Regions from separate parts of the Nonomuraea sp. NPDC049649 genome, predicted to be linked through region 1. Evidence: riboswitches for the same ligand, from Rfam matches in the RefSeq annotation. Region 1 holds a riboswitch; each other region holds the start of a gene.

What was found. Region 1 has a riboswitch for cobalamin ahead of AB0J42_RS24290 (ABC transporter substrate-binding protein). Riboswitches for the same ligand answer to the same signal wherever they lie in the genome.
Region 2: another riboswitch for cobalamin. It lies ahead of AB0J42_RS27605 (ABC transporter substrate-binding protein); the one in region 1 lies ahead of AB0J42_RS24290 (ABC transporter substrate-binding protein).
Region 3: another riboswitch for cobalamin. It lies ahead of AB0J42_RS16505 (ribonucleoside-diphosphate reductase subunit alpha); the one in region 1 lies ahead of AB0J42_RS24290 (ABC transporter substrate-binding protein).

The regions. Positions count from the first base shown of each region.
Region 1 covers NZ_JBFAOH010000021.1:18,648-27,952, reverse strand. Annotated here, with positions in the region: gene AB0J42_RS24320 (SAM-dependent methyltransferase) at 1-481, opposite strand, end outside; gene AB0J42_RS24315 (precorrin-2 C(20)-methyltransferase) at 478-2,025, opposite strand; gene AB0J42_RS24310 (precorrin-8X methylmutase) at 2,022-2,702, opposite strand; gene AB0J42_RS24305 (nitrite reductase) at 2,699-3,535, opposite strand; gene AB0J42_RS24300 (ABC transporter ATP-binding protein) at 3,629-4,417, opposite strand; gene AB0J42_RS24295 (iron chelate uptake ABC transporter family permease subunit) at 4,414-5,460, opposite strand; gene AB0J42_RS24290 (ABC transporter substrate-binding protein) at 5,457-6,428, opposite strand; cobalamin riboswitch at 6,560-6,753, opposite strand; cobalamin riboswitch at 6,791-6,920, shown strand; gene AB0J42_RS24285 (CbtB-domain containing protein) at 6,953-7,141, shown strand; gene AB0J42_RS24280 (CbtA family protein) at 7,150-7,881, shown strand; gene AB0J42_RS24275 (histidine phosphatase family protein) at 7,883-8,437, shown strand; gene AB0J42_RS24270 (pyridoxamine 5'-phosphate oxidase family protein) at 8,438-8,863, opposite strand; gene AB0J42_RS24265 (hypothetical protein) at 9,036-9,305, shown strand, end outside.
Region 2 covers NZ_JBFAOH010000028.1:4,660-13,964, forward strand. Annotated here, with positions in the region: gene AB0J42_RS27590 (histidine phosphatase family protein) at 1-219, opposite strand, end outside; gene AB0J42_RS27595 (hypothetical protein) at 302-1,495, opposite strand; gene AB0J42_RS27600 (Gfo/Idh/MocA family oxidoreductase) at 1,568-2,422, shown strand; cobalamin riboswitch at 2,427-2,550, shown strand; gene AB0J42_RS27605 (ABC transporter substrate-binding protein) at 2,622-3,575, shown strand; gene AB0J42_RS27610 (iron ABC transporter permease) at 3,614-4,645, shown strand; gene AB0J42_RS27615 (ABC transporter ATP-binding protein) at 4,642-5,415, shown strand; gene AB0J42_RS27620 (adenosylcobinamide amidohydrolase) at 5,412-6,047, shown strand; gene AB0J42_RS27625 (Uma2 family endonuclease) at 6,111-6,683, shown strand; gene AB0J42_RS27630 (S1C family serine protease) at 6,844-8,316, shown strand; gene AB0J42_RS27635 (serine/threonine-protein kinase) at 8,316-9,305, shown strand, end outside.
Region 3 covers NZ_JBFAOH010000010.1:190,287-199,591, forward strand. Annotated here, with positions in the region: gene AB0J42_RS16490 (hypothetical protein) at 1-347, shown strand, start outside; gene AB0J42_RS16495 (mechanosensitive ion channel family protein) at 461-1,597, opposite strand; gene AB0J42_RS16500 (ribonucleotide-diphosphate reductase subunit beta) at 1,619-2,614, opposite strand; gene AB0J42_RS16505 (ribonucleoside-diphosphate reductase subunit alpha) at 2,627-4,771, opposite strand; cobalamin riboswitch at 4,862-5,060, opposite strand; gene AB0J42_RS16510 (tripartite tricarboxylate transporter substrate-binding protein) at 5,093-6,007, opposite strand; gene AB0J42_RS16515 (SAM-dependent methyltransferase) at 6,083-6,820, opposite strand; gene glmS (glutamine--fructose-6-phosphate transaminase (isomerizing)) at 6,918-8,741, opposite strand; gene AB0J42_RS16525 (hypothetical protein) at 8,751-9,038, opposite strand.

The DNA.
Region 1 (9,305 bases):
GGGTCGCGCCGGTCGCCGCGAACGCGGTCAGCGACTCGCCCTGCCCCATCGGGGTGGAGCGGGCGCGCGTACGGGTCAGCACCACCGACTGGGCGACGAGCGGCACGGTCAGTTCGCTGCCCACCCGAGCGGCGGCCGCGGCGTACGCGGGGACGCCGGGGGTGACCTGCCAGGAGACGCCCGCCGCGGCCAGGCGGCGGGTCTGTTCGTGCAGGGCCGAGTAGAGCGACGGGTCGCCCGACGTCAGCCGCACAATCCGGCGGCCCGCCCGCGCCGCGTCCACGAGGAGTGGGGTGATCTCGTCCAGGTTCAGGTGCTGGGTGTCCACGAGTTCCGCTTGCGGGCCGCAGTGCGCCAGCACGCCGGGGTCGAGGTAGGTGCCGGGGTAGAGGACGAGGTCGGCCTCGGCGAGCAGCCGCGTGGCGCGTACGGTCAGCAGGTCGGCCGCGCCCGGCCCGGCGCCGACGAAGTGGACGGTCACCGGACGTACCTCGGGGTCCAGACCCCGGCGGCGGAGACGCGGGTGGACGAGGCGCCCACGATCAGCAGGCATCTCATGTCGATGGCCGCCGGGTCCAGTTCGCCCAGCGTGGTCACGGTCAGCGACTCCCCGGCGCGGCCCACGTCGCGGCCGACCACGACGACGGTGCCGGGGCCGCGGTGCTTCAGCAGCACGTCACGGGCGGTCGCGATCTGCCGGGTGCGGCTGCGCGAGGCCGGGTTGTAGATCGCCAGGACCAGGTCGGCCTCGGCGACGGCGCGCAGTCTCCGCTCGATGACCTCCCACGGTTTGAGCCGGTCCGACAGGCTCAGCACCGCGAAGTCGGCGCCGATCGGAGCTCCGGCGCGGGCCGCCACCGCCTGGACGGCGCTGACGCCGGGCAGGACGCGCACGGTCACCTCGGCGAAGGCCGGGTCCTCGGCCGCCTCGAAGACGGCGGCGGCCATCCCGAAGATCCCGGCGTCGCCGCCGGAGACCACCGCGACCTTCTCGCCGCGCCGGGCGAGGTCGAGGGCGAACCTGGCCCGCTCCACCTCGACGGTGTTGCCCGACGCGTGCCGGTTCAGGCCGGGGCGCTGCGGCACCCGGTCGACGTACGGGCCGTAGCCGACGACGTGGTCGACCTCGGCGAGCGCGGCTGCGGCCTCGGACGTGAGCCAGTCGCCGGGGCCGGGGCCAAGCCCGACGACAAGCAGCTCAGCCACCCCGGCGGCGGAGGTCTCAGCGGCGGAAACCCCCGCCTCGGCCGCCCCGGCGGCGGACATCTCGGGCGTCTCCGTGGTGTTCCGGGAGCGTGGGCCGTTGAGGCTGTCTCCGGTGACGACGATCAGGGAGAAGTACGGGACCTTCGTCTCGTCCACCTCGGTCACCGGCTGCCACCGCTGCTCGGGCATGGAGGCGCGCTCGACGTACAGGGCGTGGTCGAGGCGGCCGGCGGCGGTCAGGGCGCGGCGTACGGCGGGGAAGGTGCGGCCCAGCTTCATGATGATCGCGCCGTCGGTGCCGGCGAGGCGGCGGGCGAGTTCGGGTTCGGGCAGGGTGCCGGGCAGGACGGTCAGCACGTCGGTCTGGCGTACGAGCGGGCTCCCGGTCAGCGCTGTGGCGGCGAGGAAGGCGGGGACGCCGGGCACGATCTCGGTCGGGTATCTCTCGGAGAGGCGGTCGTGCATGTACATGTACGACCCGTAGAAGAGCGGATCGCCCTCGGAGAGCAGCACGACGTCCCGTCCCTGGTCGAGGTGGGCGGCGAGCCGGGCCGCGGACTCCTCGTAGAACTCCGCCAGCGCCCCGGTGTAGCCGCCGGGATGGTCGGTGGAGTCCGTGGTCACCGGGTAGACCAGCCGCTCTTCGATGACCTCGGTGGGGAACAGCCCGGCGGCGATCCGCCGCGCGTTGGACTGCCTGCCCCGGGCGGAGTGGTAGGCGATCACGTCGGCCTGCCCGATCAACCGAGCGGCTTTGAGGGTGAGGAGTTCGGGGTCTCCGGGGCCGACGCCCACCCCGGCGAACCTGCCGGTGCTCATTCCGCCTCCTGGGCGAGGGCGTTGAGCGCGGACGACGTCATCGCCGAGCCGCCGCGGCGGCCCCGCACGGTGACGAACGGGATGTCGATGCCGTGGCCGGCGGCGAAGTCCTGCAGCGCCTGCTTCGACTCGGCGGCGCCGATGAAGCCGACCGGGCAGCCCACGATCGCGGCCGGGCGGGGCGCCCCGTCGATCAGCAGCTCCAGGAGGTGGAACAGGGCGGTCGGGGCGTTGCCGATCGCGACCACGGCCCCTTCGAGGCGCGGCTCCCAGAGCGAGACGGCGGCGGCGGTGCGGGTGGTCCCCCACTCCTCGGCCAGGCCGGGCACCCGCGGGTCGCCGAGGGTGCAGATCACCTCGTTGCGGGCGGGCAGCCGGCTGCGGGTCACGCCCTTCACGACCATCGTGGCGTCGCAGAGGATCGGCGCTCCCGCGACGAGCGCGGCGCGGGCGGCGGGCACCAGGCGCGGGTGGATGACGAGGTCGTCGGTCAGGTCGATCTGGCCGCTGCCGTGGATCATCCGGACGGCCAGCTTCTCGGCGTCGGCCGGCACCGCGGACAGATCGGCCTCGCGCCGGATCGTCGCGAACGAGTCGAGGTAGATCTGGGGTCCGCGGTCGACGTACGCGTAGCGGCGGTTCGGCCGGCGCGGCAGGGTGTCGGGTATCGGGTTCATCGGGTTTCCTCGGGGATCAGGACGCCACGCCAGGGGGTGACGACGAGTTCGGGGGCTGCGGCGCAGAGCCGTGCCACGGCGGCGCGGTCCAGCCCTTCCTCCGGCACCTTCCGGTGAACGCCTCCGGGGACCGGGCCGAAGGGCAGGGGCGGGGCCGCGGCGGGGACGTCACGGGATCGGGCGACCGGTTGGATCAACGGTTCAGGTAGTTCGGCGACGTGCCAGGGAGCCTCCGGGCCCGTGCCGCGTACGTCGAGAAAGCGCCGGGCGAGGTCGGCGAGGTGCGTGTGAGCCTTCCGCAGAGGAACGACAGGGCACCACCCGTCACCGGCCCGGAGCTGGGCCGACCCGTCGCCGAGCGCCACCAGGCCCAGGTCGCACGGGCGGTCCAGCAGGTCCCCGCGGCCGTCATCCAGGACGAAGAGGAACCGGCCGGGCAGCCGCCCCAGCTCGGGGTCGCCGCAGAGCGCGGCGTCCAGAGCGGCGACCACGGGACGCAGGTCGGCCCGGCCGCCGGCCAGCCCGGTCTGCGGGGACGCCAGCACGTTGCGCGCCAGGTCGTGCGCGCGGCTGGGCAGCAAGCCGGTCGCCTCCAGGGCGGTGATCACCTCGTCGGGGAGGCGTCCGGTGCCGGGCATCGCGCGTAGTTGCAGGTTGGCGCGGGTGGTCACATGAACGTGCCCGTCCCCGTACCGCTCCGCGACCCCGGCGAGGGCGTGCAGCGCCGTCGCGGAGACCCTGCCGCCGGGGAGACGCAGCCGCACGAGCAGCCCGTCGGCGGCGGGCCAGGGGCGGAGCACGCCCGGGCAGCGGTCTGGTCGGAACCGGTTCATGTCACCTGGCCTCCCGGGCGTATATCGGGCCGGTCTCGATCCACAGCCGTCCGTCCGCCCGGCGGAGGGCGACGGGTGGGGTGGGTGCAGGAATCATGAAGGGCCTTCCTGGTCGGGGTGGACGCTGATCTGCGGGACGCCGGTGCGGGGGTGGGCGTGGACGTCCGCCGTCACCTCGTACACCTCGGCAAGTAACGCCGGGGTGAGGACCTGGGCGGGCGGGCCGTCGGCGACGACCTGACCGGCGTGCATCACGCAGATCCGGTCGCAGAAGGCGGCGGCGAGGTTGAGGTCGTGCAGGGCGATCACGGCGGTCACGCCCAGGCCGCGCACCAGCCGCAGCACGTCGAGCTGGTGGCGCAGGTCGAGGTGGTTGGTGGGCTCGTCGAGCACCAGCGTGCCGGTCTGCTGGGCCAGGGCGCGGGCGATCAGGACGCGCTGTTTCTCCCCGCCCGACAGCCGGTCGAACGGCGCCTGGGCGAGCGCGGTGACGCCGAGCGCGTCCAGGGCGTCCATGATGATCCGCCGGTCGCCGTCGTCGTCGCCTTGAAAAGCCTTCTTGTACGGGCTGCGGCCCATCGCCACGACCTCGTACCCGCTCAGCTCGAACTCCCCGGGCGGCTCCTGCACGACGGCGGCGAGGCGGCGCGCGAGCCGGCGGCCGCTCATCCGCCAGATGTCCTCGCCGTCCAGCAGCACCCGCCCCGAGGTGGGGCGCCGTGCGCGGTAGAAGGTGCGCAGCAGGGTGGACTTGCCCGCGCCGTTGGGCCCGGTCAGCGCGACGACCTCGCCGGGCGTCAGGTCGAGGACGGCGTCGCGTACGAGGTCGCGGTCCGCGACGGCGACGCCCACCCGCTCGGCGCGCAGGTGACCGGGCGTCATGAGGCCGCCTTCCGCCGCATCAGCCAGAGGAAGAACGGGCCGCCGGCGAGCGCCGTCAGGATGCCGACCGGGATCTCCTCCGGCGCGATCACCGTACGGGCCGCCAGGTCGGCGGCGATCAGGAAGGCCGCGCCCAGCAGCGCGGCGGCCGGGAGCGCCCGCCGGTGCCCGGCGCCGGTCAGCAGGCGCACGATGTGCGGGAGCATCAGCCCGACGAACCCGATGGCGCCGCTGACCGCGACGACGGCGCCGACCATCAGGGCGACGAGGACGAAGAGGCAGGCGCGGAAGCGGTGCACGTTCAGCCCCAGGGAGGCGGCCGCCTCCTCCCCCGCCAGCAGCAGGTCGAGCGGGCGGGACACGCCGAGCAGCGCCACCGTGCCGAGCAGCACCGCCGCGGCCGGGATCGGGACCAGGTCCCAGGAGGTGCCGCCGAAGCCGCCCAGCATCCAGCGCATCGCCGACTCGGTCTTGCGCGGGTCGCCGGAGGTGACGATGAGGTAGCCGGCGATCGCCGAGAGCACTTCGGCCGTCGCCACCCCGGCCAGGATGAGCCGGACCGTGGTCATCCGGCCGCCGGAGCGGGCCAGGACGTACACCAGCGTCAGCGCGCCCAGCGCCCCGATGAACGCGGCCAGCGGCAGCGAGAACGCGCCGAACACCGTGAGGTTGAGGACCAGGACGAGCACCGCGCCGACGCTCGCCCCGGACGAGACGCCCAGCAGCATCGGGTCGGCCAGCGGGTTGCGCACGAGGGCTTGCAGGGCCATCCCGCAGACCGACAGCGCCGCCCCGGCGACGCCGCACAGCAGCACGCGCGGCGCCCGCACGTCCAGCACGATCGTCTCCCTGACCGGCGGCCAGGTGGGGTCGACCAGCGCGGGCACGGCCCGGTGGGCGAGGATGCCCCACACCTCGCCGGCGGCCAGCGGGACGGACCCGGCCGCGATCCCGGCCGTGGCCGCTGCCAGGACGAGGGCGGCGAGCAGGGTCAGGACCAGCGCGTACGGCAGGCGGGGCACGGCGGCGGCGAGCGCGGTCACGAGAAGCGGTCCGGGTGGAGCTGCCCGGCCAGCGACTCGACCCCTTCCGGCACCCGGACGCCGAGCACCGTGGCCGACAGCGGCAGCACCGCGAACCGCTGCTGCTTGATCGCCGGGACGTCCTTGAGCGCCGGGCTGGACAGGAGGAACCTCTTCTTGTCCGCCACCGGCCGGTCGCCGTAGTCGTAGATGACGATCGCCTCGGGCGCGCGGTCGGCCACCTGCTCGAACGACACGTCGCCGAACGCCTTGCCCAGGTCGGCGAAGAGGTTCACGCCCCCGGCCCGGCTGATCATGTCGTTGCCGATGCCGGCCCCGCCCGCGGTGAACGCTGTCTTGTCGCCGCTGTCGTACACGAACACCTTGACCGGCTCGGCGCCCCGCACCTTCTCCTCGACGCTCTCCAGCACGGCGCGCATCTCCGCGACGCGCCGTTCGGCGCGGTCCCGCACGCCGAAGATCCGGCCGATGGTACGGATCTCCTCCTCCAGGAGATCCACGGTCACCGGGCCGTCCGGGCAGGCCTCCAGGCTGAGGTACGCGTCGATCCCGGCCTTGGCCAGCGCTTCCCTGCTGCGCCCTCCCTCGTCGAAGGCGCTGCGGAACCCGCCGTACACGAAGTCGGGCTCGGCCGACAGCAGGACCTCGTACGACGGATACTCCTCCGCGAGCACCTTCACGCTGTCGTAGGCGGCTCGGTACTCGGGCGGGATGCGGTCATCCAGGAAGGCGGTGCCGGCCATCGACCTCTCCAGCCCGAGGGCCAGCATGATCTCGGTGACGTGCTGGTTCATCGTGACCGCCCGCTGCGGGGGCCGCTGGTACGTGGTGGTCACCCCGCAGTTGGTCACCGTGACCGGGTAGCCGGCGGCGGTGGGCCGGGGCGGGGAGACCTGCGCGGTGCCGCATCCAGTCATCAGCGCGACGACCAGCAGGATCGTGAAAGGGAGCGAGCGTGAGCTCGTCATGGGCGGAGCCTTTCCTGACCGGCGTGACAGGGCGGGATCGGTCAAGCAGGCGCCCACGCCGAGCAGGGGAAATGGCGTCGTGTCGGCATCGTGGCATGGCGGCCACCGTCCTCTCTTGGGGAGATCCGCCCCAATTTCTTCGAGGAGGCGACCGCGTGAGTCTCCTGGCTCCCGGGTCAGCGCTCGCCCCGGCCTTCCCACCCGCACGGGCAGTGGCGTGTTCGGGGTCCGCTCGCCGGTCACAGTGGCGGGACCGCGCCGGATTCACACCGGCTTCCTCGTTCCGCCGTCGCCTACGTCCGGCATCGTCTCATAGATGTTCCTGCACCTTCGGAACAGCCTGGGCACATTGACGGGGACGGGGAGAAAGGATACGTTCCGGTGGATTTCACGGTTGTCCAAGGGAAATCCGGTGAGAAGCCGGTGCGGACGCGCCACTGTATCCGGGACGCAGATCCCGGGAGCCAGGTCGCTTGGCAGCCGTGACCTCGGTACATGGGACGCGTCAACCCTGAGGAGGATCGATGAGCGGGCTGTCCACCCCGTCTGCCATTCCCTTTCCACGGCTCGGCCCCTGGCTGCTCGCCGTGCCTGTGCTGCTGCTCGTGGCGTACCTCGTCCTGATGGACAACGGCGCGGTCTCGCAGACGGGCGCCTTCCTGCACGAGCTGATGCACGACGGGCGGCACCTGCTCGGCGTGCCGTGCCACTAGGGGACGGCGTGGTACGGACCTTCGTGGTCAGGGGCCTGCTCCTGGGGCTCCTGGCCGGACTGATCGCGGGCGGATTCGCCTTCGCCTTCGGGGAACCGCAGGTGGACGCGGCGATCGCGCTGGAAGAGGCCGCGGACGGGCACTCGCACGGCCACGGCTCGGAGGCCGAGGTCAGCAGGCCGGTGCAGAAGGCGGGGCTGTTCCTCGCGACCGGGCTGTACGGGGTGGCCGTGGGCGGGATCTTCGCGCTGGTGTTCGCCGGGCTGCGCGGGCGGGTCGGGCCGCGGTCGGACGGGCTGCTGGCGCTGGCGGCGGCGGGGACGGCGTTCGTCGCGGTCATTCTCGTCCCATTCCTGAAATATCCGGCCAACCCGCCTGCCGTCGGCGACCCCGAGACCATCGACAGCCGGACCTTCCTGTACGTGGTGATGGTCCTCGTCGGGCTGGCCGCGGCGGCGATCGCGGTGGCGACGTCCCGCCGCGTCCACGCCGGACCGTGGCCCCGATGGCTCGCCTCCGTGGTGGCGTTCCTCTTGCCGGTGGTGGCCGCCTGGGTGCTGCTGCCCACGGTCGACGAGGTGCCCGACGGCTTCCCCGGCACGCTGCTGTGGGAGTTCCGGCTCGCCTCGATCGGCACCCAACTCGTCTTCTGGGCGGCCTTCGGCGCGCTCTTCGGCTGGGCCTGCGACCGGGCGGCCCAGCGCGGCGCGGCTCCGGTGGGCGCCGCCGCGCCAGGCTGACGTGCTGTTCATCCGGCACGCCACCACCCCGGGTACGCGCGGTTCCTGCTTCCCCACGGACGAGGACGCGGACCCCTCCAGCCTGACCCGGGCCGTCGTCGTGGCCTCGGCGGGGTTCGCCGGGGTCACGGCGGCCTGGGTCGCTCCGGTGAGCGCCGCGCGGCAGACCGCCGTTGCGCTGGGGCTGGCGGTGCGTGAGACGGCCGCGCTCGCGGAGGCGGACTGCGGCCGGTGGGGCGGTCTGTCGTACGAGCGAGTCGCGGAAGAAGAGCCGGACGCGCTCGCCCTGTGGCTGTCAGACCCCGGCGCCGCTCCGCACGGCGGTGAGCCGCTGACCGCGCACGCCGCCAGGGTGGCGCGCTGGCTCGACGGCGTGCGGGAGGAGCCGGACGGAGTCGTGGTCTGCGGTGTCGGCACGATCCGGGCGGCGCTGGCTCACGCGCTCGGGCTCGGCCCGCTCGGCGCCGCCCGCTTCGACCTGGCTCCCCTGTCCACCACCCGGCTTACCGTCACCAGGGACGGCTGGCGGGTCGCCCACGTCAACCGCCCGTTGTGATCACGCGTTGCCCAGCACGCGAGTGACCTCGATCTCCAGGACCACCCTGGACGGGTTCGGCCGGGGCGGCTTGTAGCGGGCGGCGTAGCGGCGCTCGGCGTCCGCGACCTGCTCGGGTTCGGTCCGTACCACGGCCCGGCCCTCCAGCGTCGACCACCGGCGGCCGTCCACCTGGCACAGCGCCACCGGCGCGCCGGTCTCCCCGATGAGCCTGGCCTTGTACGAGGTCCCGGAGGTGATCACGCGGGCGATGCCGGTCTCCAGATCCAGGGTCGCCCCCACCGGCACCACGTGCGGCGGCCCGGCGGAGCGGGCGGTCGAAAGAGTGCACAGGTGCCGCTCCTGCCAGAACGCGGCGAACCCCTCCCCCTGCTCGGCCAGGTTCACGACCCTCCTCAGCTGCTCCGCGAGAGCAGCATCGTACATCCGCAGCTGGTGACGCGGCTGTCCGGCATCGGCGTGAAAGGTTCACGACCGGTGTGCCCTCAGCCTGCGGCGACTCACCGCGTACCGCTCCGTACAGGCTTCGCGGGGTGTCAGCGGCACGCCTGCGTGGAACGATTGGCACGTGCATGTCGGCAGGCCCCTCCTACGTGCCTTGCGTGCCACGGTGTTCGCCGTGGCCTGCGTCCTGGTGTCGGCCGGGATGCACGTTCTGGCCGGTGGCGCCGCCATAGCGCCCGGTGTCCTGGTGCCGGCGCTGATGCTGACCTGGGCCGGGGCGTACGCCATCGGAGCCTGTCAGCGCGGCGGGGGCGTGCTGCTCGCCGCCTGCTCGGCCGCCCAGTACGGCATGCACTGCCTGTTCACCGTCGGCGCCGAGCCGGTGCCGGTTCCGCTGACCCATGTCCATGGCGACAGCGGGGTG
Region 2 (9,305 bases), on a different contig from region 1:
GACCTCGTACGAACCAAGCCCGGCCAGGTCGGCGGTCCGGGTGGCACGTTGCGCGGGCGAGACCAGGACGAGCCCGAACGAGATCTCCCTGAGCACCGGGATGAGGGCCTTGGCCTGCTCCTCGCCGCGCGGGGTCAGCGGCACGTCGGTCCGCCCGGTGTGCCTGCCCGTCCTGCTCCACTCCGTCTCGCCGTGGCGGAGCAGCACCATCTCGTCCATCACCCCATCATCCGGCACCGCTCCGAGGCCGCTTCAAGCAGCCGGGTGTCCGCGGCAGGCATGCCCTGCTCGGCACCGGGCGTCAGGAGCCCGCGGCCGGCGTGTCCTCCTCTACGTCGCTGGAAGGCTCGTACCGACTCGATCTGATGAGCGGGACCGCCGCCGCCAGCACCCCGGCGGCGGCCGGCGCGGGCACCAGCGACGAACCGAGATCGCCCAGATACTGGTCAGCCATACCCTTCAGCACGACGCCGGGGATCGCAGCCAGGGCGACGAGCGTGAGCAGCGTGCCGCCCGAGCGGCCGAGCAGCCGGGGCGGCGTGATCACCTGCCGGTGGCTGAGCAGGGCGATCGCCGCCGTCGCCGCTCCGGCCAGCGGCAGCGCCTCACCGAGCGTGTACCCGATGGCCCCGGACGGGAACGCGAACAGCAGCGCGAACGGCGACGTCACCACGACGGCCAGCCAGGCCAGCCGGAGTGCCTCCGTGCGGCGGTGCAACAGGACGGCGGCGAGCGCCCCTACGAGGGGCGCCAGCAGGACGATCGACTCCAGGACCTCCGCGCTCCCGGCTGGCCGGGCGATCAGCCGCTGCAGCAACGACAGCGCCACAAGGTAGACGGCGATCGCCCGGAGCTGCGGATGCGTCAGCGTGAACCGGACCCCCTCCACCGCCTCCCCCCACAGCCCCGCCCGCGGCGGTGCGGGCTCCTCGGCCACGTCCACCTGCCGGAACAGCAGCGCCGCGACCACGAACCCCGCGGCGGGCACCGCCAGCACCGTCACTACGAGCGGCGTGTACAACGGCCCCATGGTTGCGGCGGAGATCAGCGCCCCCGCCGAGGCGACCCCGTACAGCAGCGCGTTCACCGGCACGAACCGGTCCCGCCCGGTCACCGCCGGGAGGTAGGCCTCCACCGACAGCACACTCGTGAAGGCCACCAGCATCACGGCCCCGAGCGCCAGCATGAGGTGAACCTGCGTGACCGTGCCGGTCAGGACGGCGGGCACGAGCGAGCCGAGCGCGACCGCCCCGGCCACTCCCGACCAGACCAGCGCCGACCGGCGTGCCACCCGGTCCACCAGCACGCCCAGCGGCACCGGCAGCAGGAGCGCCAGCAGGCCTGCCAGCAGGATCACCGGCAACACGTCGAGGAGGCCATCCATGTCCAGGAACACGAGGAAGACGCCGGCCAGGCTCGTTTCGGCCCATAACGCAATCTGGAGGACCACGGCACCCGCGACGAAGGGCACGAGAGGCCGGTTGGAAGTGATCATGACGGCATCGTGTCATCGCGCGTGTCCGAGTAGGGTCACGAATCGGGACTGATCACGTGGAAAGGGATCACGATGGAGCCGGTGGCCGTCGGGCTGGTCGGAGCGGGACCGTGGGCCGAGATGGCGCACGCGCCTATGCTGGCCGCGGGCCCGCACACCAGGCTGGCCGGCGTCTGGGCGCGCAGGCCCGAGTCGGCCGCGCGGCTCGGCGCGCCCGTGTACGAGCGGCTGGAGGAGCTGTTCGACGCGTGCGAGGCGTTCGCGTTCTGCGTGCCGCCCGCGGTCCAAGCGGAGCTCGCGGTGCGGGCCGCGCGGGCGGGCAAGGCGCTGCTGCTGGAGAAACCGCTCGGCGACTCGCTGGCGAGCGCGCGCCGCCTCGCCGACGCGGTCGCCGAGTCGGGCGTGCCGAGCCAGCTCGTGCTCACCCTGCGGTACGCGGCGGGCACTCGGGCCTTCCTTGACCGGTGCCGTGAGATCGAGCCGTTCGGCGGGCACGCCGCGAACATCTCCGGCGTCCTCACCGGCGACCATCCGTTCGCCACCCCGTGGCGGCTGGAGCGGGGCGCGCTGCTCGACGCCGGGCCGCACATGCTGGACCTCATGGACGCCGCGCTCGGCCGCATCACCGGGGTGCGTGCCCACGGCCACCCGCTGCGCTGGACCGGGCTGCTGCTGGAGCACGAGGGCGGCGCGGTCAGCGAGATCTCGCTGACCCAGGCCGCGGCCGGCGACCCGCCGCCCGCCACCGCGGCCGTGTACGGCAGGAAGGGCACCGCGGTGCTGACCCCGGGCGGCGATCCGCTGCCCCTGGTGGCCGAGGAGTTCGCCCGCACGGTCCGGGAAGGCGGGCATCCGCTCGACGCCGCCCGCGGCCTCCACCTCCAGCAGGTGATCGAGGAGGCGGAGATCCAGCTCCGTACCCCTTGACGCCGACGCCTAAAGGAGGATTGATAGCGTTTGTCCGACGCGCAGTGCCGCAGCGAAGTCCGGTGAGAGTCCGGCGCTGTCCCGCAACTGTCATAGCCAGGTCGCCTGCCACTGCGTGACGTCATCATCCCTCGTGGAAAAGGGTGATCCGTCGCTTATCGCGGGTCTCTCGGTTCCGACAGTGTGAAAGGACTCTCTCGTGAGGCCCGTACGCAAGGCCCTCGCGGGCGCGCTGCTGGGAACGCTGCTCCTGGCCGGCTGCGGCCAGACCGGCACGACAGCCAACCCCGCCCCCGCCACCAGCCAGACCGCCACCACCGAGACCGGCGCCGGCTTCCCCGTGACGGTGGAGGCCGCCAACGGCAAGGTCACCATCGAGAAGAAGCCCGAGCGCATCGTCTCCCTGTCGAGCGTCCACACCGAGTCGCTCTTCGCCATCGGCGCCGGCCCCCAGGTGATCGCGGTCGACGACCAGTCGAACTACCCGCCCGAGGCGCCCAGGACCGAGCTGTCCGGCTTCAAGCCGAACGTCGAGGCGATCGTCGCCCAGAAGCCCGACCTGGTCGTGGTCAGCGACGACATCGACCACGTGGTCGCCGAGCTGACCAAGGTGAACGTCCCCGTCCTGCACGAGCCCGCCGCCGAAACCCTCGACGAGGCGTACCAGGAGATCCTCGACCTCGGCACCGCCACCGGCAACCTGGCCAAGGCCGAGGAGGTGGTCGACGGCATGAAGACCGCCCTGGACGAGCTGGCCGCCGGGGCCGCCGCCGGGAAGGGCCTGACCTACTACCACGAGCTCGACGAGACCCCGTACTCGCTCACGTCCAAGACGTTCATCGGCCAGATCTACGCCCTCTTCGGCCTGACCAACATCGCCGACGAGGCACCGGACGCGGCGGGCGGCTACCCCAAGCTGTCGGCCGAGTTCATCGCCCAGGCCGACCCCGACCTGATCTTCCTGGCCGACGTGAAGTGCTGCCGGCAGAACAAGGAGACCCTGGCCCAGCGCCCCGGCTGGAAGAACCTCACCGCCGTCAAGAAGGACCGGGTCATCGAGCTCGACGACGACATCGCCTCCCGCTGGGGGCCGCGCGTCGTCGACCTGGCGAAGGCCATCGGTGACGCGGTGGCGAAGACGGCCTCGGAGTAGTGCTCGCCGAGCAGGCCACCGGGCGGGCGCAGGACCCGGTGGCGCAGGTCAAGCCCGCCCGGGCCCGCCCGGGCGCGCTGCTCGTGGGGCTGGCGCTGCTGGCCGCCGTCATGATCGCCGGGCTGCTGGGCGGCGCCGCCGACATCGCGCCCTGGCAGGTCGTCCTCCAGGTCGCCGACTGGCTGCCGCTGGTGTCCGTCGACTCCGGGCTGGCGCCCGTCGAACAGGGGCTGCTGTACGAGCTGCGGCTGCCCAGGGTGCTGCTGGCGGCCGTGGTCGGCGGGCTGCTGGCCATGGCCGGGGCGGGATACCAGGGCGTCTTCCGCAACCCGCTGGCCGACCCGTACCTGCTGGGCGCCGCCGCCGGGGCCGGGCTGACCACCACCGTGGCCGTCGTGCTGCTGCCCGACTCGGCGCCCAGCACGCCCGTCGCGGCGTTCGTCGGCGCCGTCGGTGGCGTCTTCCTCGCCTACGGGCTGGGCAGCGCCGCCGGGAGGAACGGGGGCACCGCGACGCTGGTGCTGGCCGGGGTGGCCGTCACCTCGTTCCTCACCGCGGTCCAGACGTTCGTGCAGCAGCTCGGGGTCGAGGAGCTGCGGCGCGTCTACTCCTGGATCCTGGGCGACGTCGGCGGCGGCTGGGAACAGGTCCGGCTTGTCCTGCCGTACGCGGCCGTCGCCGCGGCGGTGCTGATGGTGCACGGGCGGATGCTGGACGTGCTCGCGGTCGGCGACGAGGAGGCCGGCGCGCTCGGTGTGCGGGCGGCCCGCGTCCGGTTCGTGGTGCTGCTGGCCGCCTCCCTGGCCACCGCCGCCGCGGTGGCGGTCAGCGGGCTCATCGGGTTCGTCGGCATCGTCGTGCCGCACGTGGTGCGGCGGCTCGCCGGCGGCTCCTACCGCAGCGTGCTGCCGCTCTCGCTGATCGGCGGCGCGACCTTCCTGGTCCTCGCCGACCTGCTCGCGCGGACCGTCATCGCCCCCGCCGAGCTGCCCATCGGGGTCGTCACCATGTTCGTCGGCGCGCCGTTCTTCGTGGCCGTGCTGCGCATGACGCGGGGGACCGCGACATGATCCGGGCCGAATCACTGTCGGTACGGCTCGGCGGGCGCGACGTGCTGCACCGGGTGGACCTGCACGTGCACCGGGGCGAGTGGCTCGCGGTCATCGGGCCCAACGGCGCCGGCAAGTCCACGCTGCTCAAGGCCGTCATGGGCGTGCTCGACCACCAGGGGGAGGTGGCCATCGAAGGGCGGCCCGGCCACGGGCTCAAACCCCGCGAACGGGCCCGGCTGATCGCCTACGCGCCGCAGACGCCCGCCCTGCCGCCCGACATGACGGTCTTCGACTACGCGCTGCTCGGACGTACCCCGTACATCCCCTACCTCGGACGGGAGAGCCGCCGCGACCGGGAGATCACCGCGGGCGTGCTGGCGCGGCTCGGACTGACCTCCTTCGCCGCCCGCCGGGTCGGCGAGCTGTCCGGCGGCGAGCGGCAGCGGGTGGTGCTCGCCCGCGCGCTCGCCCAGCAGGCGCCGGTGCTGCTGCTCGACGAGCCCACCACCGCGCTCGACCTCGGCCACCAGCAGCAGGTGCTGGAACTCGTCGACCGGCTGCGGACCGCCGACGGCCTCACCGTGATCAGCACCCTGCACGACCTGACGCTCGCCGGGCAGTACGCCGACACGCTCCTGCTGCTGGCCGGCGGCCGGTCCGTGGCCCGCGGCGCCCCCGCCGACGTGCTCACCGGCCCCCTCGTCGGCGAGCACTTCGACGCCCGTGTCATGATCGAGCCGGGCCCCGGCGGGCGGCCCGTCGTACACCTGGTCAGAGGAGGGACGTGAAGCTCGGCTACCGCGTCGAGGACGGCGACCGGCTCGGATCGCTGCTCTGGGAGTTCGGGCCGGGCTGGCGGATGATCTCCTCGGCGATGCTCGGCGGCGGCATCGGGCCGCGTACGTGGGTGCTGAACGCCCAGGTCGTGGCCGGATACTCGCGGATGGACCCGGTGGAGCACCTGACCGAGCTCGGGCCGGGCGGTGACGGGGTCGGCATGATGACGGCCGCCTCCGTCGACCGCTACACCCGCGCCGTCGACGGCGGGGCCGAGGCGGTGGCCACGGTCGGCTTACGGGTCCCGACCTGGGCGGCGGCCCCCGAGGGCGCGGCCGACCCGGAGCTGGCCCCGCTGGCCGGCACCGTCAACATCGTCGCCATCCTCCCGGTCGCGATGACGGACGCCGCCCTCGTGAACGCCGTCATGACCATGACCGAGGCCAAGACGCAGGCCCTGCTGGAAGCCGGCTACCCCTGCACGGGCACCGCCTCCGACGCCGTCTGCCTGGCCGTCCCTGACTCGGGGCCACAGGAGGTCTTCTGCGGGCCGCGCTCGGAGTGGGGCTCCCGGCTCGCCCGCGCCGTCCACACCGCCGTCAAGGAAGGCGCCTCTTCGTGGCGGCCCGGTTACCGAAGGTAAGGAAATCTGGGTAAGTAGCATGTGGGAAAGGGCCGGATTCCCGATACTGGGCGGGTGACCATCATGGCGACGAGCGAACCGACGACCACGAGCACGGTTCTTCCGGGCAGGCCGCCGTTCACTGTCGATGACCTGCTCAAGTTCCCCGACGACGGGAACCGATACGAGCTCTTCAACGGGAGCCTACTGGTGAGCCCTGCCCCTACCCCCCTCCACCAGCGCGTCATCTTCCGCCTCCAGCGGGTCCTCGACGACGCCTCACCTCCGGAGCTTGAGCCGTTGTCGACGGTGAACCTGCGGGTGAGCGACAAGGACTTCTTCATCCCAGACCTGGTCGTGGTGCCGATGGCGTCCACCGAGCAGGTGGAGCTGATGTTCTCGCCCGAGCACCTGCTGCTCGCGGTCGAGATCGTCAGCCCGAGCACCAAGGCACGCGACAGGGCCCTCAAAGTGGAGGCATACGCGGCGGCCGGGATTCCCGTTTACTGGCGGGTGGAGCTCGACGAGGGACCCACGCTCTACGTGTACGAGCTGGACGGCGACGAGTACGGCCCGCCGACCGCCTACAAGGCCGGGACCACCGCCGATCTGGCGAAGCCGTTCCCCGTCAGCTTCGACCCTGCCGAGCTCGGGTGATTTCTCAAGGGATGTAACGCCGGGCGGGTGTGGCGCGATAGGGCGTCGTGAGGGGTTCTTACGTCGGGGGAAGTACTGCAACCGCTTCTTCATACGCGGCTCTATTGACTTACGACAGGTGATTGGGACCCTGGTTGTAACCCTTCGTGTGGGAGCGGTGATGGCACGTCTCACAGCGCTGACAAGCGGTGTCGCGGTGACGGTCGCTCTCCTCGCGATACCCGCGGCGGCCCATGAGCACCCGAGCGGCATCACCGACCTGGTCACCCCCGCCGTGGTGCGGGTCGAGGCGGTCTCCCACGTCGAGATCACGCTTCTCGACCACGTCAGCCAGTTACGTCACGTCGAGCGTTCCTACGACTTCCCCATCGGCGAGGGCACCGGCATCGTCGTCAACCCCGACGGCGCGATCGTCACGCTCACCCGGGTGGTCAAGACCGACGAGGAGGCCGTCGCCGTGACGGCCGCCAACAAGGTGTTCGCCGAGCACCACGACGTCAAGATCCCGCAGGACGCCAAGCGCCACTCGCTGGACGACCCGATCCTCGACCGCCACCTCAAGGACTGCTACCCGCCGAAGAGGTCCACCGCGACCTGCATCATCGACGTCACCACCGACATCACGATCTTCCCCAACGTGTCGCCCGCCGACGCCGACGGCTTCGAGGCCGAGCTGGTGCGGTCCGGCTCCGGCCCCGACACCCCCGCCGTGCTGATGCCCACCGCCCGCGCGGTCGGCAGCGTCGGCATGCCCACGGCCCCGCTCGCCGACAAGGTGCCCGACCAGGAGGGCGCGCCCACCAGCGTGGCCGGTTTCCTCGGCCGTCCCGGCCCGAACGTGCGCACCACCGTGGAGATCGCCCACCTGGGCAAGGGCGGCGGCGCGGGCGCGACCGGCAGGCCGTTCGCCGACCCGGAGAAGAAGGCCGACGAGCCCGTCAAGCTGGGCGGCCTGGCCGACCGCGGCATGATCGGCGCCCCCGTCATCGGCGACAAGGACGGCCACGTCGTCGGGCTGCTCATCGGCGGCGGCAAGGACGCCAGGATGATCGGCGTACGGGAGATCACCTCGACGCTGTCGAAGGCCGGGATCGCGCCGCGCCGGGGGGCGATCGACTCCGCCTTCGAGAACGCGCTGACCCGCTACCACACCAAGTACTACACCGAGGCCGCGCCGGGCTTCCAGCGCGTCCTGGAGCTCTACCCGGGCAACGTGGTCGCCGCCGACCTGCTCAAGATCGCGCTCGCCAAGCGGGGCGGCCCCGAGGACGCGGGCACCAAGCGGGCGGCGGCCCCGGCCTCCGGCGGGGTGCCGCTCTGGCCGTTCATCGCCGCGGCGAGCGTGCTGTTCGTGGCCGCCGCCGCGGGCGCGTTCCTGCTGTGGCGGCGTCACCGGGGCGGGGAGCGGCCGGACGACCACCTGCCGCCGTTCGTCCCCCAGCAGGGCTACGACGAGGGCGCCAACCAGACGGTCATGGTGCGCCGTTCGCTGCAGTTCCCGGCCGTCCCGCAGCAGCAGCAGGTGCTGACCGCGCAGGAGCCGGCCGTCAAGTTCTGCACCGCCTGCGGCATGCGGCTCGGCCAGGCCCACCGGTTCTGCGGCTACTGCGGCCAGCCCGCCGAGACGTCGTGATGCACGTGAACGACAGAGGTCTCATCGGTCAGGAGGTGGCCGGCTACTACGTCGAGGACATCATCGGCAAGGGCGGCATGGCCGTGGTCTACCTGGCCCTCGACCCCAGGCTGAGCCGGCGGGTCGCCCTGAAGATCCTCAACCCGGTGCTGAGCGTCGACGACCGCTTCCGCCAGCGGTTCATCCTGGAGTCCCGTACCGTCGCCAGCATCGAGCACCCCAACATCATCCCCATCTACGAGGCCAACGCCGACGCCGACGGGGTGCTCTACATCGCGATGCGCTACGTCGACGGGCTCGACCTGCGCCGGTTCATCTACGACCGGGGGCCGCTCCCGCTCGACCAGGGCACCCGGATCTTCGCCCAGGTGGCCGCCGCGCTCGACGCCGCCCACACCCACGACCTGATCCACCGCGACGTGAAACCGGCCAACATCCTGCTGGCGGGCGACCACGTCTACCTGACCGACTTCGGCATCACCAAGCACCGCACGTCCATCTCCGGGCTCACGCAGACCGACCAGTTCATCGGCACGCCCCGCTACATGTCGCCCGAGCAGATCAACAAGGAGCACATCGACGGCCGGGCCGACCAGTACGCGCTGGCGTGCGTGGTGTACGAGGGGCTGTCCGGGCGGCTGCCTTTTCAACGCGACAACGACATCGCCCTGCTCTGGGCGCACCTGGCCGAGCAGCCGGTGCCGCTGACGCAGCTCCGGCCCGAGCTGCCTCCGGAGGTCGACGGGGTGATGATGCGGGCCCTGGCCAAGGTGCCCGATCAGCGCTACCCGTCCTGCGCGGCGTTCATCGAGGCGCTGCACGGGGCCATCACCGGCACGCCGCCCGCCAGGCCGGGGTCTCTCAGCGGTTCCGGCCCGCACTACGGCACGGGTCCCGCCTACGGTCCCGGCCCGTACGGATCAGGTGCCCCTTACGGGTCCGAGCCGCCAGTGGGAGCGGGCTCGGGCCCCCACTCCGGCCCGGGCCCG
Region 3 (9,305 bases), on a different contig from region 1:
AAGTGCCGCTCTGGGCCCGGGCGGGCTTCAGCCCCGGCGCGGAAGCGCCTTACGCGTCGAGCCGCCGCGGCGACATGCTCGCCGTCCTGTTCGGCTATCCCCTGCACAGCCCGCCGCTGCCGGACCGGGGCAACAAGATCCTGTGGCGTTCCAAGGTGCCGGTGACCCCGTCCGAGCCGCTGCTCATCGAGGCCCGGCTGAACGGCGTGGGCGAGCCGACCCGCATCACCATCGAGCACGGGCCCGGCCCCTCGGCGGTCGACCTGCCGGAGCCCGGCTGCTGGCGCCTGAATCTGACGTGGAGCTCCCACACGGACTCCATCGACCTGGAGTACAGCGCCGGATGATCACCCGCTCTCGGAGCGGTATTTTCTGAAGACCCGAATGGCCCCGGGCCGGGCCGGCGTAGCCGTGCCCGGGGCGAGGGCCGTGTCCGGCCGGGGGTCGCCACTCCCGCCGGTCAGATCGGTGCCCGCGGCCCTCTTCTTTCAGGGCCGGTGTTCGGAACCGTAACCGGATGATCGCTTTCAGCGCCAGCGGTTTTCCTGGCGGAAGGGGGCTCCGGCAGGTCGACGCGGAAGCGGGGCAGGGCGTCGGGGTAGTTCTCCCGTACGAATCCGATCATGAACTCGCGGACGTCGCACTTGAGGTCCCAGGCGGAGGCCGAGTCGGCGGCGCTCATCAGGCAGCGCAGCTCGACCAGCCCGTTGGACTGCACGTCCGTCACCTGGAGGGTCCAGTCCTTCTGGTCCCAGAGCGGGTTGGTCTGCAGGTACTTGTAGAGCTCCTCGCGCAGCCGCTCGACCGGCACCGACCAGTCGACCCGCAGGTAGACGACGGCGAGGACCCGGCTGCCGTGCCGGGTCCAGTTCTCGAACGAGTTCTGCGTGAAGTAGGAGACGGGCAGGACCAGGCGCCGTTCGTCCCACAGCCGGACCACGACGTAGGTGAGCGTGAGCTCCTCGATCCTGCCCCACTCCTTCTGCACCACGACCACGTCGTCCAGGCGGAGCGCGTCGCTGAAGGCGAGCTGCAGCCCGGCGAGCATGTTGCCGAGGGTGGGCTGGGCGGCGATGCCGACGACCGCGCCCGCGATGCCGGCGGAGGCGAGCAGACCGGCGCCGAGCGCCTGCACCTGCGGGAAGGTGAACAGCATCGAGCCGAACGCGATCACCACGACGGTGGCGGTGGTGACCCGGCGCACCAGCGTGATCTGGGTCTTGAAGCGCCGGGCCCGCAGGTTGCGCTCGCCCTCGACGAGGTCGAGCCGTTCGAGCGCGACGTCGGTGAAGGCGTACATGACCCGGATGAGCAGCCAGGTCACCGCGCCGATGATCAGCAACGTCATGACCCGCTCGACGGACTCGCCGAACGCCCGCTCCTGCGGGGTCGTGCCGATCATCAGCGGGTAGAACATGATGTTGAAGGTCATCAGCGCGGCCGTCGCCACCGCCGGCCAGTGGCAGCGCTTGACCAGCCGGCGGCTGACCGGCCACTTGCGCCCCACCCGGATCAGGATCTGCCGGGTCAGTTCCAGGCCGAGGACCGCACCGATCACGGCGGCGGCCAGGTTCAGCCAGGCGCCGGGGACATGCACGTGAAGCGACCTCCTGAAGATCTAGAAAGCCTCGTCGAAGGTCACATTGCCCTCGACTGCGATCTGGTAAGCGGATACGCGGCGTTCGAAGAAGTTTGCCAGCTCCTGTACGTCTTGGAGTTCCATGAAGGCGAACGGGTTCGCGGAACCGTAGCGTCTCGGCATGCCGAGCCTGGCCAGCCGCTGGTCGGCGACGTACTCCAGGTAGGCGCGCATCTGCTCGGCGGACATGCCGGGCATGCCGTCGCCGCACAGGTCGCGGGCGAAGGCCAGCTCGGCGGCGACCGCCTCCTCCATCATGCGGCCGACCTGCTCGGTCAGCTCGTCGTCGAAGAGGCCGGGCTCTTCGGCGCGGACGGTGTCGACGACGCTGAAGGCGAACTCCATGTGCATGGACTCGTCGCGGAACACCCAGTTCGTCCCGGTGGCGAGCCCGCTGAGCAGGCCGCGGGAGCGGAACCAGTAGACGTACGCGAAGGCACCGTAGAAGAACAGCCCCTCGATGCAGGCGGCGAAGCAGATGAGGTTGAGCAGGAACCGCCGCCGGTCGGCGGGGCTCTCCAGGCGCTTCAGGTCGCCGATCGAGTCGATCCACCGGAAGCAGAACTCGGCCTTGTCGCGGATCGACGGGATGTGCTCGATCGCGGCGAACGCCTTGACCCGCTCGTCCGGGTCGGGCAGGTAGGTGTCGAGCAGCGTCAGGTAGAACTGCACGTGCACGGCCTCCTCGAAGAGCTGCCGGCTCAGGTAGAGCCGGGCCTCGGGGGCGTTGACGTGCTGGTAGAGGTTGAGCACCAGGTTGTTGGCGACGATCGAGTCGCCGGTGGCGAAGAACGCGACCAGCCGGTTGATCAGGTGCCGTTCCTGGGCGGTCATCCGGGCCAGGTCGGCCACGTCGGAGTGCAGGTCGACCTCCTCCACCGTCCAGGTGTTGCGGATGGCGGCCCGGTAACGCTCGTAGAAGTCCGGGTAGCGCATCGGGCGCAGGGTGAGGTCCATTCCGGGGTCGAGCAGCATGAGCAGGTCTCCTTACTGGCAGGCTTCGCAGATGTCGGGGTTCTCCAGCGAGCAGGCCTGCTGGACGGTGGTCTGCGCGATCCGGGTGGCCGGGCGGGAACGCAGGTAGTACGTGGTCTTCAGGCCCCGCTTCCAGGCGTAGGCGTACATCGACGAGAGCTTGCCGATGGTCGGCGCGGCCATGAACAGGTTGAGCGACTGCCCCTGGTCGACGTAGGGCTGGCGGGCGGCGGCCAGGTCGATGAGCGCCTTCTGCGGCAGCTCCCAGGCGGTGCGGTAGAGCAGCTTGAGGTCGTCGGGGATGCCGGGCACCTGCTGCACCGAGCCGTCGGCGCGTTTCAGCTCGTCGCGGGTACGGTCCGTCCACAGCCCGCGCTCCCGCAGGTCGGCCACGAGATAGCGGTTGACCTGGAGGAACTCGCCCGACAGGGTCTCCCGCTTGAACACGTTGGACACCTGCGGCTCGATGCACTCGTAGCAGCCGGCGATGGAGGCGATGGTGGCGGTCGGCGCGACGGCGACGAGCAGCGAGTTGCGCAGCCCGGTGACGGCGATCTTCTCGCGGAGCGCGTCCCAGCGCGGCGAGCCGGCGGCGCCGTAGTGGTCGGGGTGGAGCACGCCGGTCGCGGCGCGGGTGTCGTCGTACGAGGGGTGCCGCCCGCGTTCGGCTGCCAGGTCGGCCGAGGTGTCGTAGGCGGCCAGCGCGATCTCCTCGGCGATGCGGGTGGACAGCTCCAGCGCCCGCGGCGAGTCGAACGGCAGGCGGAGTGCGAAGAACACGTCGGCCAGCCCCATCACGCCGAGCCCGACGGGCCGCCAGCGCAGGTTGGCCTTCTCGGCCTCGGGCGTCGGGTAGAAGCCGAGGTCGATGGTGCGGTCCAGGAACCGCACGGCGGTGCGGACGGTGGCGCGCAGCCGCTCCCAGTCGAGGCCGCTGTGCCCGTCGAGGTGGGCGGCGAGGTTGACGGAGCCGAGGTTGCAGACCGCGGTCTCGCCGTCGCTGGTGACCTCCAGGATCTCGGTGCACAGGTTGGACAGGTGGATGACGTTCTCCGGCCGGGCGGTCTGGTTGGAGGTGCGGTTGGCCGCGTCCTTGAAGGTCATCCAGCCGTTGCCGGTCTGCGCGAGCGTGCGCATCATCCGGCCGTACAGGGTCCTGGCCGGGATCTGCCGTACGTGGCGGCCCTCGGCCTCGTAGGCCCGGTAGGCGCGGGTGAACGCCTCGCCGTGCAGGTCGGGCAGGTCGGGGACCTCCTTCGGGTCGAACAGCGACCAGACCTCGTCGGCCTCGACGCGGCGCATGAACTCGTCGGGCACCCAGTTGGCCAGGTTGAGGTTGTGGGTGCGGCGGGCGTCCTCGCCGGTGTTGTCGCGCAGCTCCAGGAACTCCTCGATGTCGGCGTGCCAGGTCTCCAGGTAGACGCAGGCGGCGCCCTTGCGCCGGCCGCCCTGGTTGACCGCGGCGACCGAGGCGTCCAGGGTGCGCAGCCACGGGACGATGCCGTTGGAGTGGCCGTTGGTGCCGCGGATCAGCGAGCCGCGGGAGCGGATCCGGGTCCACGAGATGCCGATGCCTCCCGCGTACTTCGACAGCCGGGCGACCTGACCGTACCGTTCGTAGATCGCCTCCAGCTCGTCGCGCGGCGAGTCGAGCAGGAAGCACGACGAGAGCTGCGGGCGGCGCGCGCCCGCGTTGAACAGCGTCGGCGAGCTGGGCAGGTAGGACAGGCTGGACATCAGCCGGTAGAGCTCGGCGGCCTCGGCGACGGTCCGCGACAGCCCGCAGGCGACGCGGAGGAAGAAGTGCTGGGGCCGTTCCAGCACGGCCCGGCTGACGGGGTGGCGCAGCAGGTAGCGGTCGTAGACGGTGCGCAGCCCGAAGTACTCGAAGCGGCCGTCCGCCTCGTCGCGGACGAGCGCGTCCAGCTCGGCGGCGTGCGCGGCGACGAACTCCGCGAGCCCGTCCTGGATCAGCCCGGCCGCGTGGGTGGCGGCGACGGATTCGGAGAACGTCCGCACCCCCTCCGCGGCGGCCTCCTCGGCGATCTCCTCGGCGAGCAGCCCGGCGGCCACCCGCGAGTTCGCCGGGTCGGTGATCACCCGGGCGGCGGCCTCCTCGATGGCCTGCCGCCGGTCACCCTCGACGATCTGTGTCACGTGCTCTCTCCTCGCGAGCTCGGCCCCGTGAGGGCACGCGAGAGCACGGCGGCGCGCGCCGCTACGCCCCCGGGCCCTCCCTCGAGGCCCTGGACATGGTGGATCGCCGGCAGGTCTTCGGGCTCGCGGGCGTCTGGCACACTCCTACTGGCCGTCGCTTCCCGGATGGCTTCCAGTGCTCGTTGACGGCGGTCGTTCCCGCTCACCGCTGCGGGGCAGCCCCGGATTCGCACCGGGTTCCCTTTTGCGCCGCCCCGGGCGGGGGCGGACCGGCGAACGAACGTGATCCTACATCTAGTGGCTGCTTCCGCAACCACCACATCATGTTGTGCCCTTGCCGCTTTCGAGGAGGCCGAGGTCCTGGAGCACGGTCTTGGTGCGGCGGATCTCGGCGGCGACCCAGGCGGCGAAGAGCTCCCCGGCCAGCGGGACCACCGACCAGCCGCCCTCCTGGCAGGTGCGGCGCCAGCCGGGCGAGCCGGTCACCTCCTCGCACATGCCGACGGCCGCGGCGCGGGCCGTCTCGGGCATGTCGCCGGGCCCGACGGCGGCGCTCCAGCTCGTGAAGTTGACCCGGACTCCGCACTCCAGCAGGCTGGGCGCGTCCACCCCGGGGAACCGCTCGGCGCACGAGACGGCCAGCACCCGCACCCGGCCCCCGTCGATGTAGGGCCGCCAGCCGGCGAGCGTGCCGGCCGCGGCGGCGACGCGCCCGGCCAGCAGCGCGCCCGCGGCCTCGGCGGTGCCGGGGTAGCCGGTGTAGTCGACCTGCCGCGTGTCGGCGCCGAGTCCCCGGGCGATGAGCCCGAACAGCAGATGGTCGGGCGAGCCCTGCGGCCCGCCCGCGAGCGGCGTCCCGGCGGGACCGGCGCGCAGGTGGGCGCCGAACGCGTCGAAGGTGGCGAACCGCGAGTCCTGCGGCACCAGCACCACCCCCACCTCGCCGGCCAGCCGGGCGAGCGGGGTGGCGCCGTCGAGGGGCGACTCGGCCGCGTTCAGCGCGGCGGCGGCGAGCGCGGGCAGCCCGGTGACGGTGAGCGTGGTGACCGGCCCCGGCCCGCCGACCTTGTAGCCTTCCGCGCGGGCCGCCCGGGCGAACGCGTCGGCGACGCGCCCCCAGCGCTCGCCGCCGGGCAGGATCTCGTACGAGCCGGGCGGCTTCCCCGCAGACCGGCCGCAGCCCGCCAGGCAGGCGGCCACTCCCAGGCCCGATGTGAGGAACCGCCTTCGCCGCATGAACCGCCTCCCCCGAAGTATCCACTTCAGGTTATTGACAGATCACACAGAGTTACACATGCCGGATATCACCCGCTAAGGTTTCCAGGCCATCCCGGCCAGCAGCGGCAGCCGGGTGCCGCCGACCAGCCGCGGCCGGTCGGGCCGCCACTCGTGGGCCTGCACCAGGCCGGGCTCGACCATGACGAAGTCGCCGAAGAACGCCTGGATCTCCTCCGGGCCCCGGCGGGTGCCGCCCGCCGGGGCGTCGCCCGAGGAGGTGGCGTGCGCGATCGCCAGGTGGCTGCCCGGCGCCAGCGCACCCCGCAGGCAGGCGAGCACGGCGTGCGGGTTCACGCTGTCGGGCACGAAGTGGAGCACCGACACCAGCAGCACCCCGACCGGGCGGGCCGGGTCGAGGTGGGCGGCGGCCTGGTCCAGCATCCGCACCGGGTCGAGCAGGTCGGCCTCGACGAAGACCGCCCGGTCCCGGTCGCCCAGCAGCGCCCGCCCGTGCTCGGCCACCACCGGGTCGTGGTCGACGTAGACGACCCGGGCGTCCGGGACCACCTCGTGCACATTGCCCTGCGTGGGCAGGCCGCTGCCCACGTCCAGGAACTGGTCGACGCCCTGCGCGGCGGCGTATCGTACCGCGCGCTGGAGGAACCCCCGGGCGGCGCGCGCCTGCGGCACCGCCTCCGGGATGAGGTCGGCCAGCCGGTCCAGGGCCTCGCGGTCGACCGCGAAGTTGTCCTTCCCGCCGAGGAGGTAGTCGTACATCCGGGCGAGATTGGGAGTGTCGGGGTTGGGAGTGTGAGGGTCTGACTGAGGCACCTTTTCGAGCCTAGGCGCTCACCTCCGCGGGCGACACGGGCGGGATTCCGACTATGACCCAGCCGAACGGTAAGGGTTTGCTAACCCCGCCTTTCCGCTACTCGACCGTAACGCTCTTGGCCAGGTTGCGGGGCTTGTCGACGTCCCTGCCCAGCGCCACCGCGGCGTGGTAGGCGAAGAGCTGGAGCGGGATCGTGAGCAGGATCGGGTCCAGCTCGATCTCGTTCTTGGGCACCACGATGCAGTCCTCGGCCAGCTTGGCGTCCGGCTCGCGGTGGCCGACCATCAGCACGCTGCCGCCGCGGGCGCGGATCTCGCCGAGCGTGGTGAGGTTCTTGTCGAGCAGCTCGTCGTCGGGGACGATCGCCACCGTCGGCATCTCCGGGCCGATCAGCGCGAGCGGGCCGTGCTTGAGCTCACTGGCCGGGTAGGCCTCGGCGTGCACGTACGAGATCTCCTTGAGCTTCTGCGCGCCCTCCCGGGCCACCGGGTAGCCGCGGACCCGGCCGACGAACATCATGCCCGCGTGCTTGGCGTACTTGCGCGCCAGCTCGGCGATCTTGTCGCCCTGGGTGAGGATCTCCTCCACCTGGTCGGGCAGCCTGCGCAGGCCCTCGCAGATGCGCCGGCCGTCGGCCGGCGACAGGTCGCGCACCCGGCCCAGGTGGAGCGCCAGCAGCGCGAACGCCACCGCGGTCGAGGTGAACGCCTTGGTCGAGGCCACCGACACCTCCGGGCCCGCGTGCAGGTAGACGCCGCCGTCGACCTCGCGGGCGATGGCGCTGCCGACCGCGTTGACGATGCCGATCACCCGGCCGCCCTTGCGCTTGAGCTCCTGCACGGCGGCGAGCGTGTCGTACGTCTCGCCGGACTGGCTGATCGCTATGTAGAGGGTGTCCTGCTCGACGACGGGGTTGCGGTAGCGGAACTCGCTGGCGGGCTCGGCGTCGGCCGGGATGCGGGCCAGCTCCTCGATCAGCTGCGCGCCGATCTGGCCGGAGTAGTACGCGGAACCGCAGCCGATTATCTTCACCCGGCGGAAGGAGCGGGTCTCGCGGGCGTCCATGTTGAGCCCGCCCAGGTGGGCCACGCTGAACCGCTCGTTGAGACGGCCGCTCATGGTGCGGGCGATCGTCTCCGGCTGCTCGGAGATCTCCTTGAGCAGGTAGTGCTCGTAGCCGCCGGTGTCGTAATGACCGGCGTCCCAGTCGACGGTCAGCGGCTCCTTGGCGGTCTCGCGGGCGTCGCTGGAGAAGGTGTGGAACCCGTCGGCGCGCAGCACGGCCAGCTCGCCGTCCTCCAGGTGCACCACCTGGCGCGTGTAGCGGACCAGCGCCGCCACGTCGGAGGCGGCGAACATCTCCTTCTCGCCGATGCCCAGCACGATCGGGCTGCCGTTGCGGGCCACCACCACCTCGCCCGGCCGCTCGGCGTCGACCACCGCGATCCCGTACGTGCCGACGACGCTGTTGAGCGACTTCCGTACGGCCTCCTCCAGGGAGTCGTTCTCGTCCACGGCGCGGGCGATCAGGTGGGCCAGCACCTCGGTGTCGGTCTCGGAACGGAACTCCACGCTGTCGGCCATCAGCTTGGCGCGCAGCTCGTCGGCGTTCTCGATGATGCCGTTGTGCACCACCGCGATGCGCTCGTCGGACGACAGATGCGGATGCGCGTTCACGTCGCTCGGCGCGCCGTGCGTGGCCCACCTCGTGTGGCCGATGCCCAGCGTGCCCTTGAACCGGGCCGGAACCACCTTGGCCAGGTCGGCGACCCTGCCCTTGACCTTGCGGACCTTGAGCCCCCCCTTGCCGGAGACGACGATCCCCGCGGAGTCATAGCCGCGGTACTCCAGCCGCTGCAGCCCTTCGAGCAGGATCGGGGCCGCGTCCTTCGGCCCTACGTACGCGACGATTCCGCACATCCGAGTCTCCTATCCGTAAACGATCCGGCGCAGCTGGCGCAGCGAAAGCTCCGGGGCCGCCACCCGGCGGTTCCTCAGCTCGGCGGCGACCCGGGGGAAGATCTCATCGTTGGTCAGGCCGCGCGCCTGCAGCTCTCCGTGACGCCGCCGCACGAACTCCTCCACGGACTCGGAGAAGTACGACAGCACGTCGTCCACCACACGTGCCGCTTCTCCCGGACCGAGGGGGGTGGTCCTGATGAGATGGGCGATGAGGTCCTCGTAGGGGTGCCGCGCCGTAGCCACAGACGAGGACATTACGCAGATGCCATGAGACACGGCAACATCCTGCCCGATATCGGGCAGGACTTAGCCCTAGTACTCCTCCTTCTTCTCCCAATCCGCACCCTCGTCTCGGTAGAACTCTCACGTCTCCGGGAATGGTCACGCTGAGTATTGATCTGGTTTCTCTTTGTGGGGGTTCGTCATGCTGCTGCAGGTCGTCGTCGCCGCCGCCGTCCTGGCCGGCCAGCCGGAGGGACGCCAGGGCGACTTCGCCGCGGCGGCCCGCGAGTACGGGGTGCC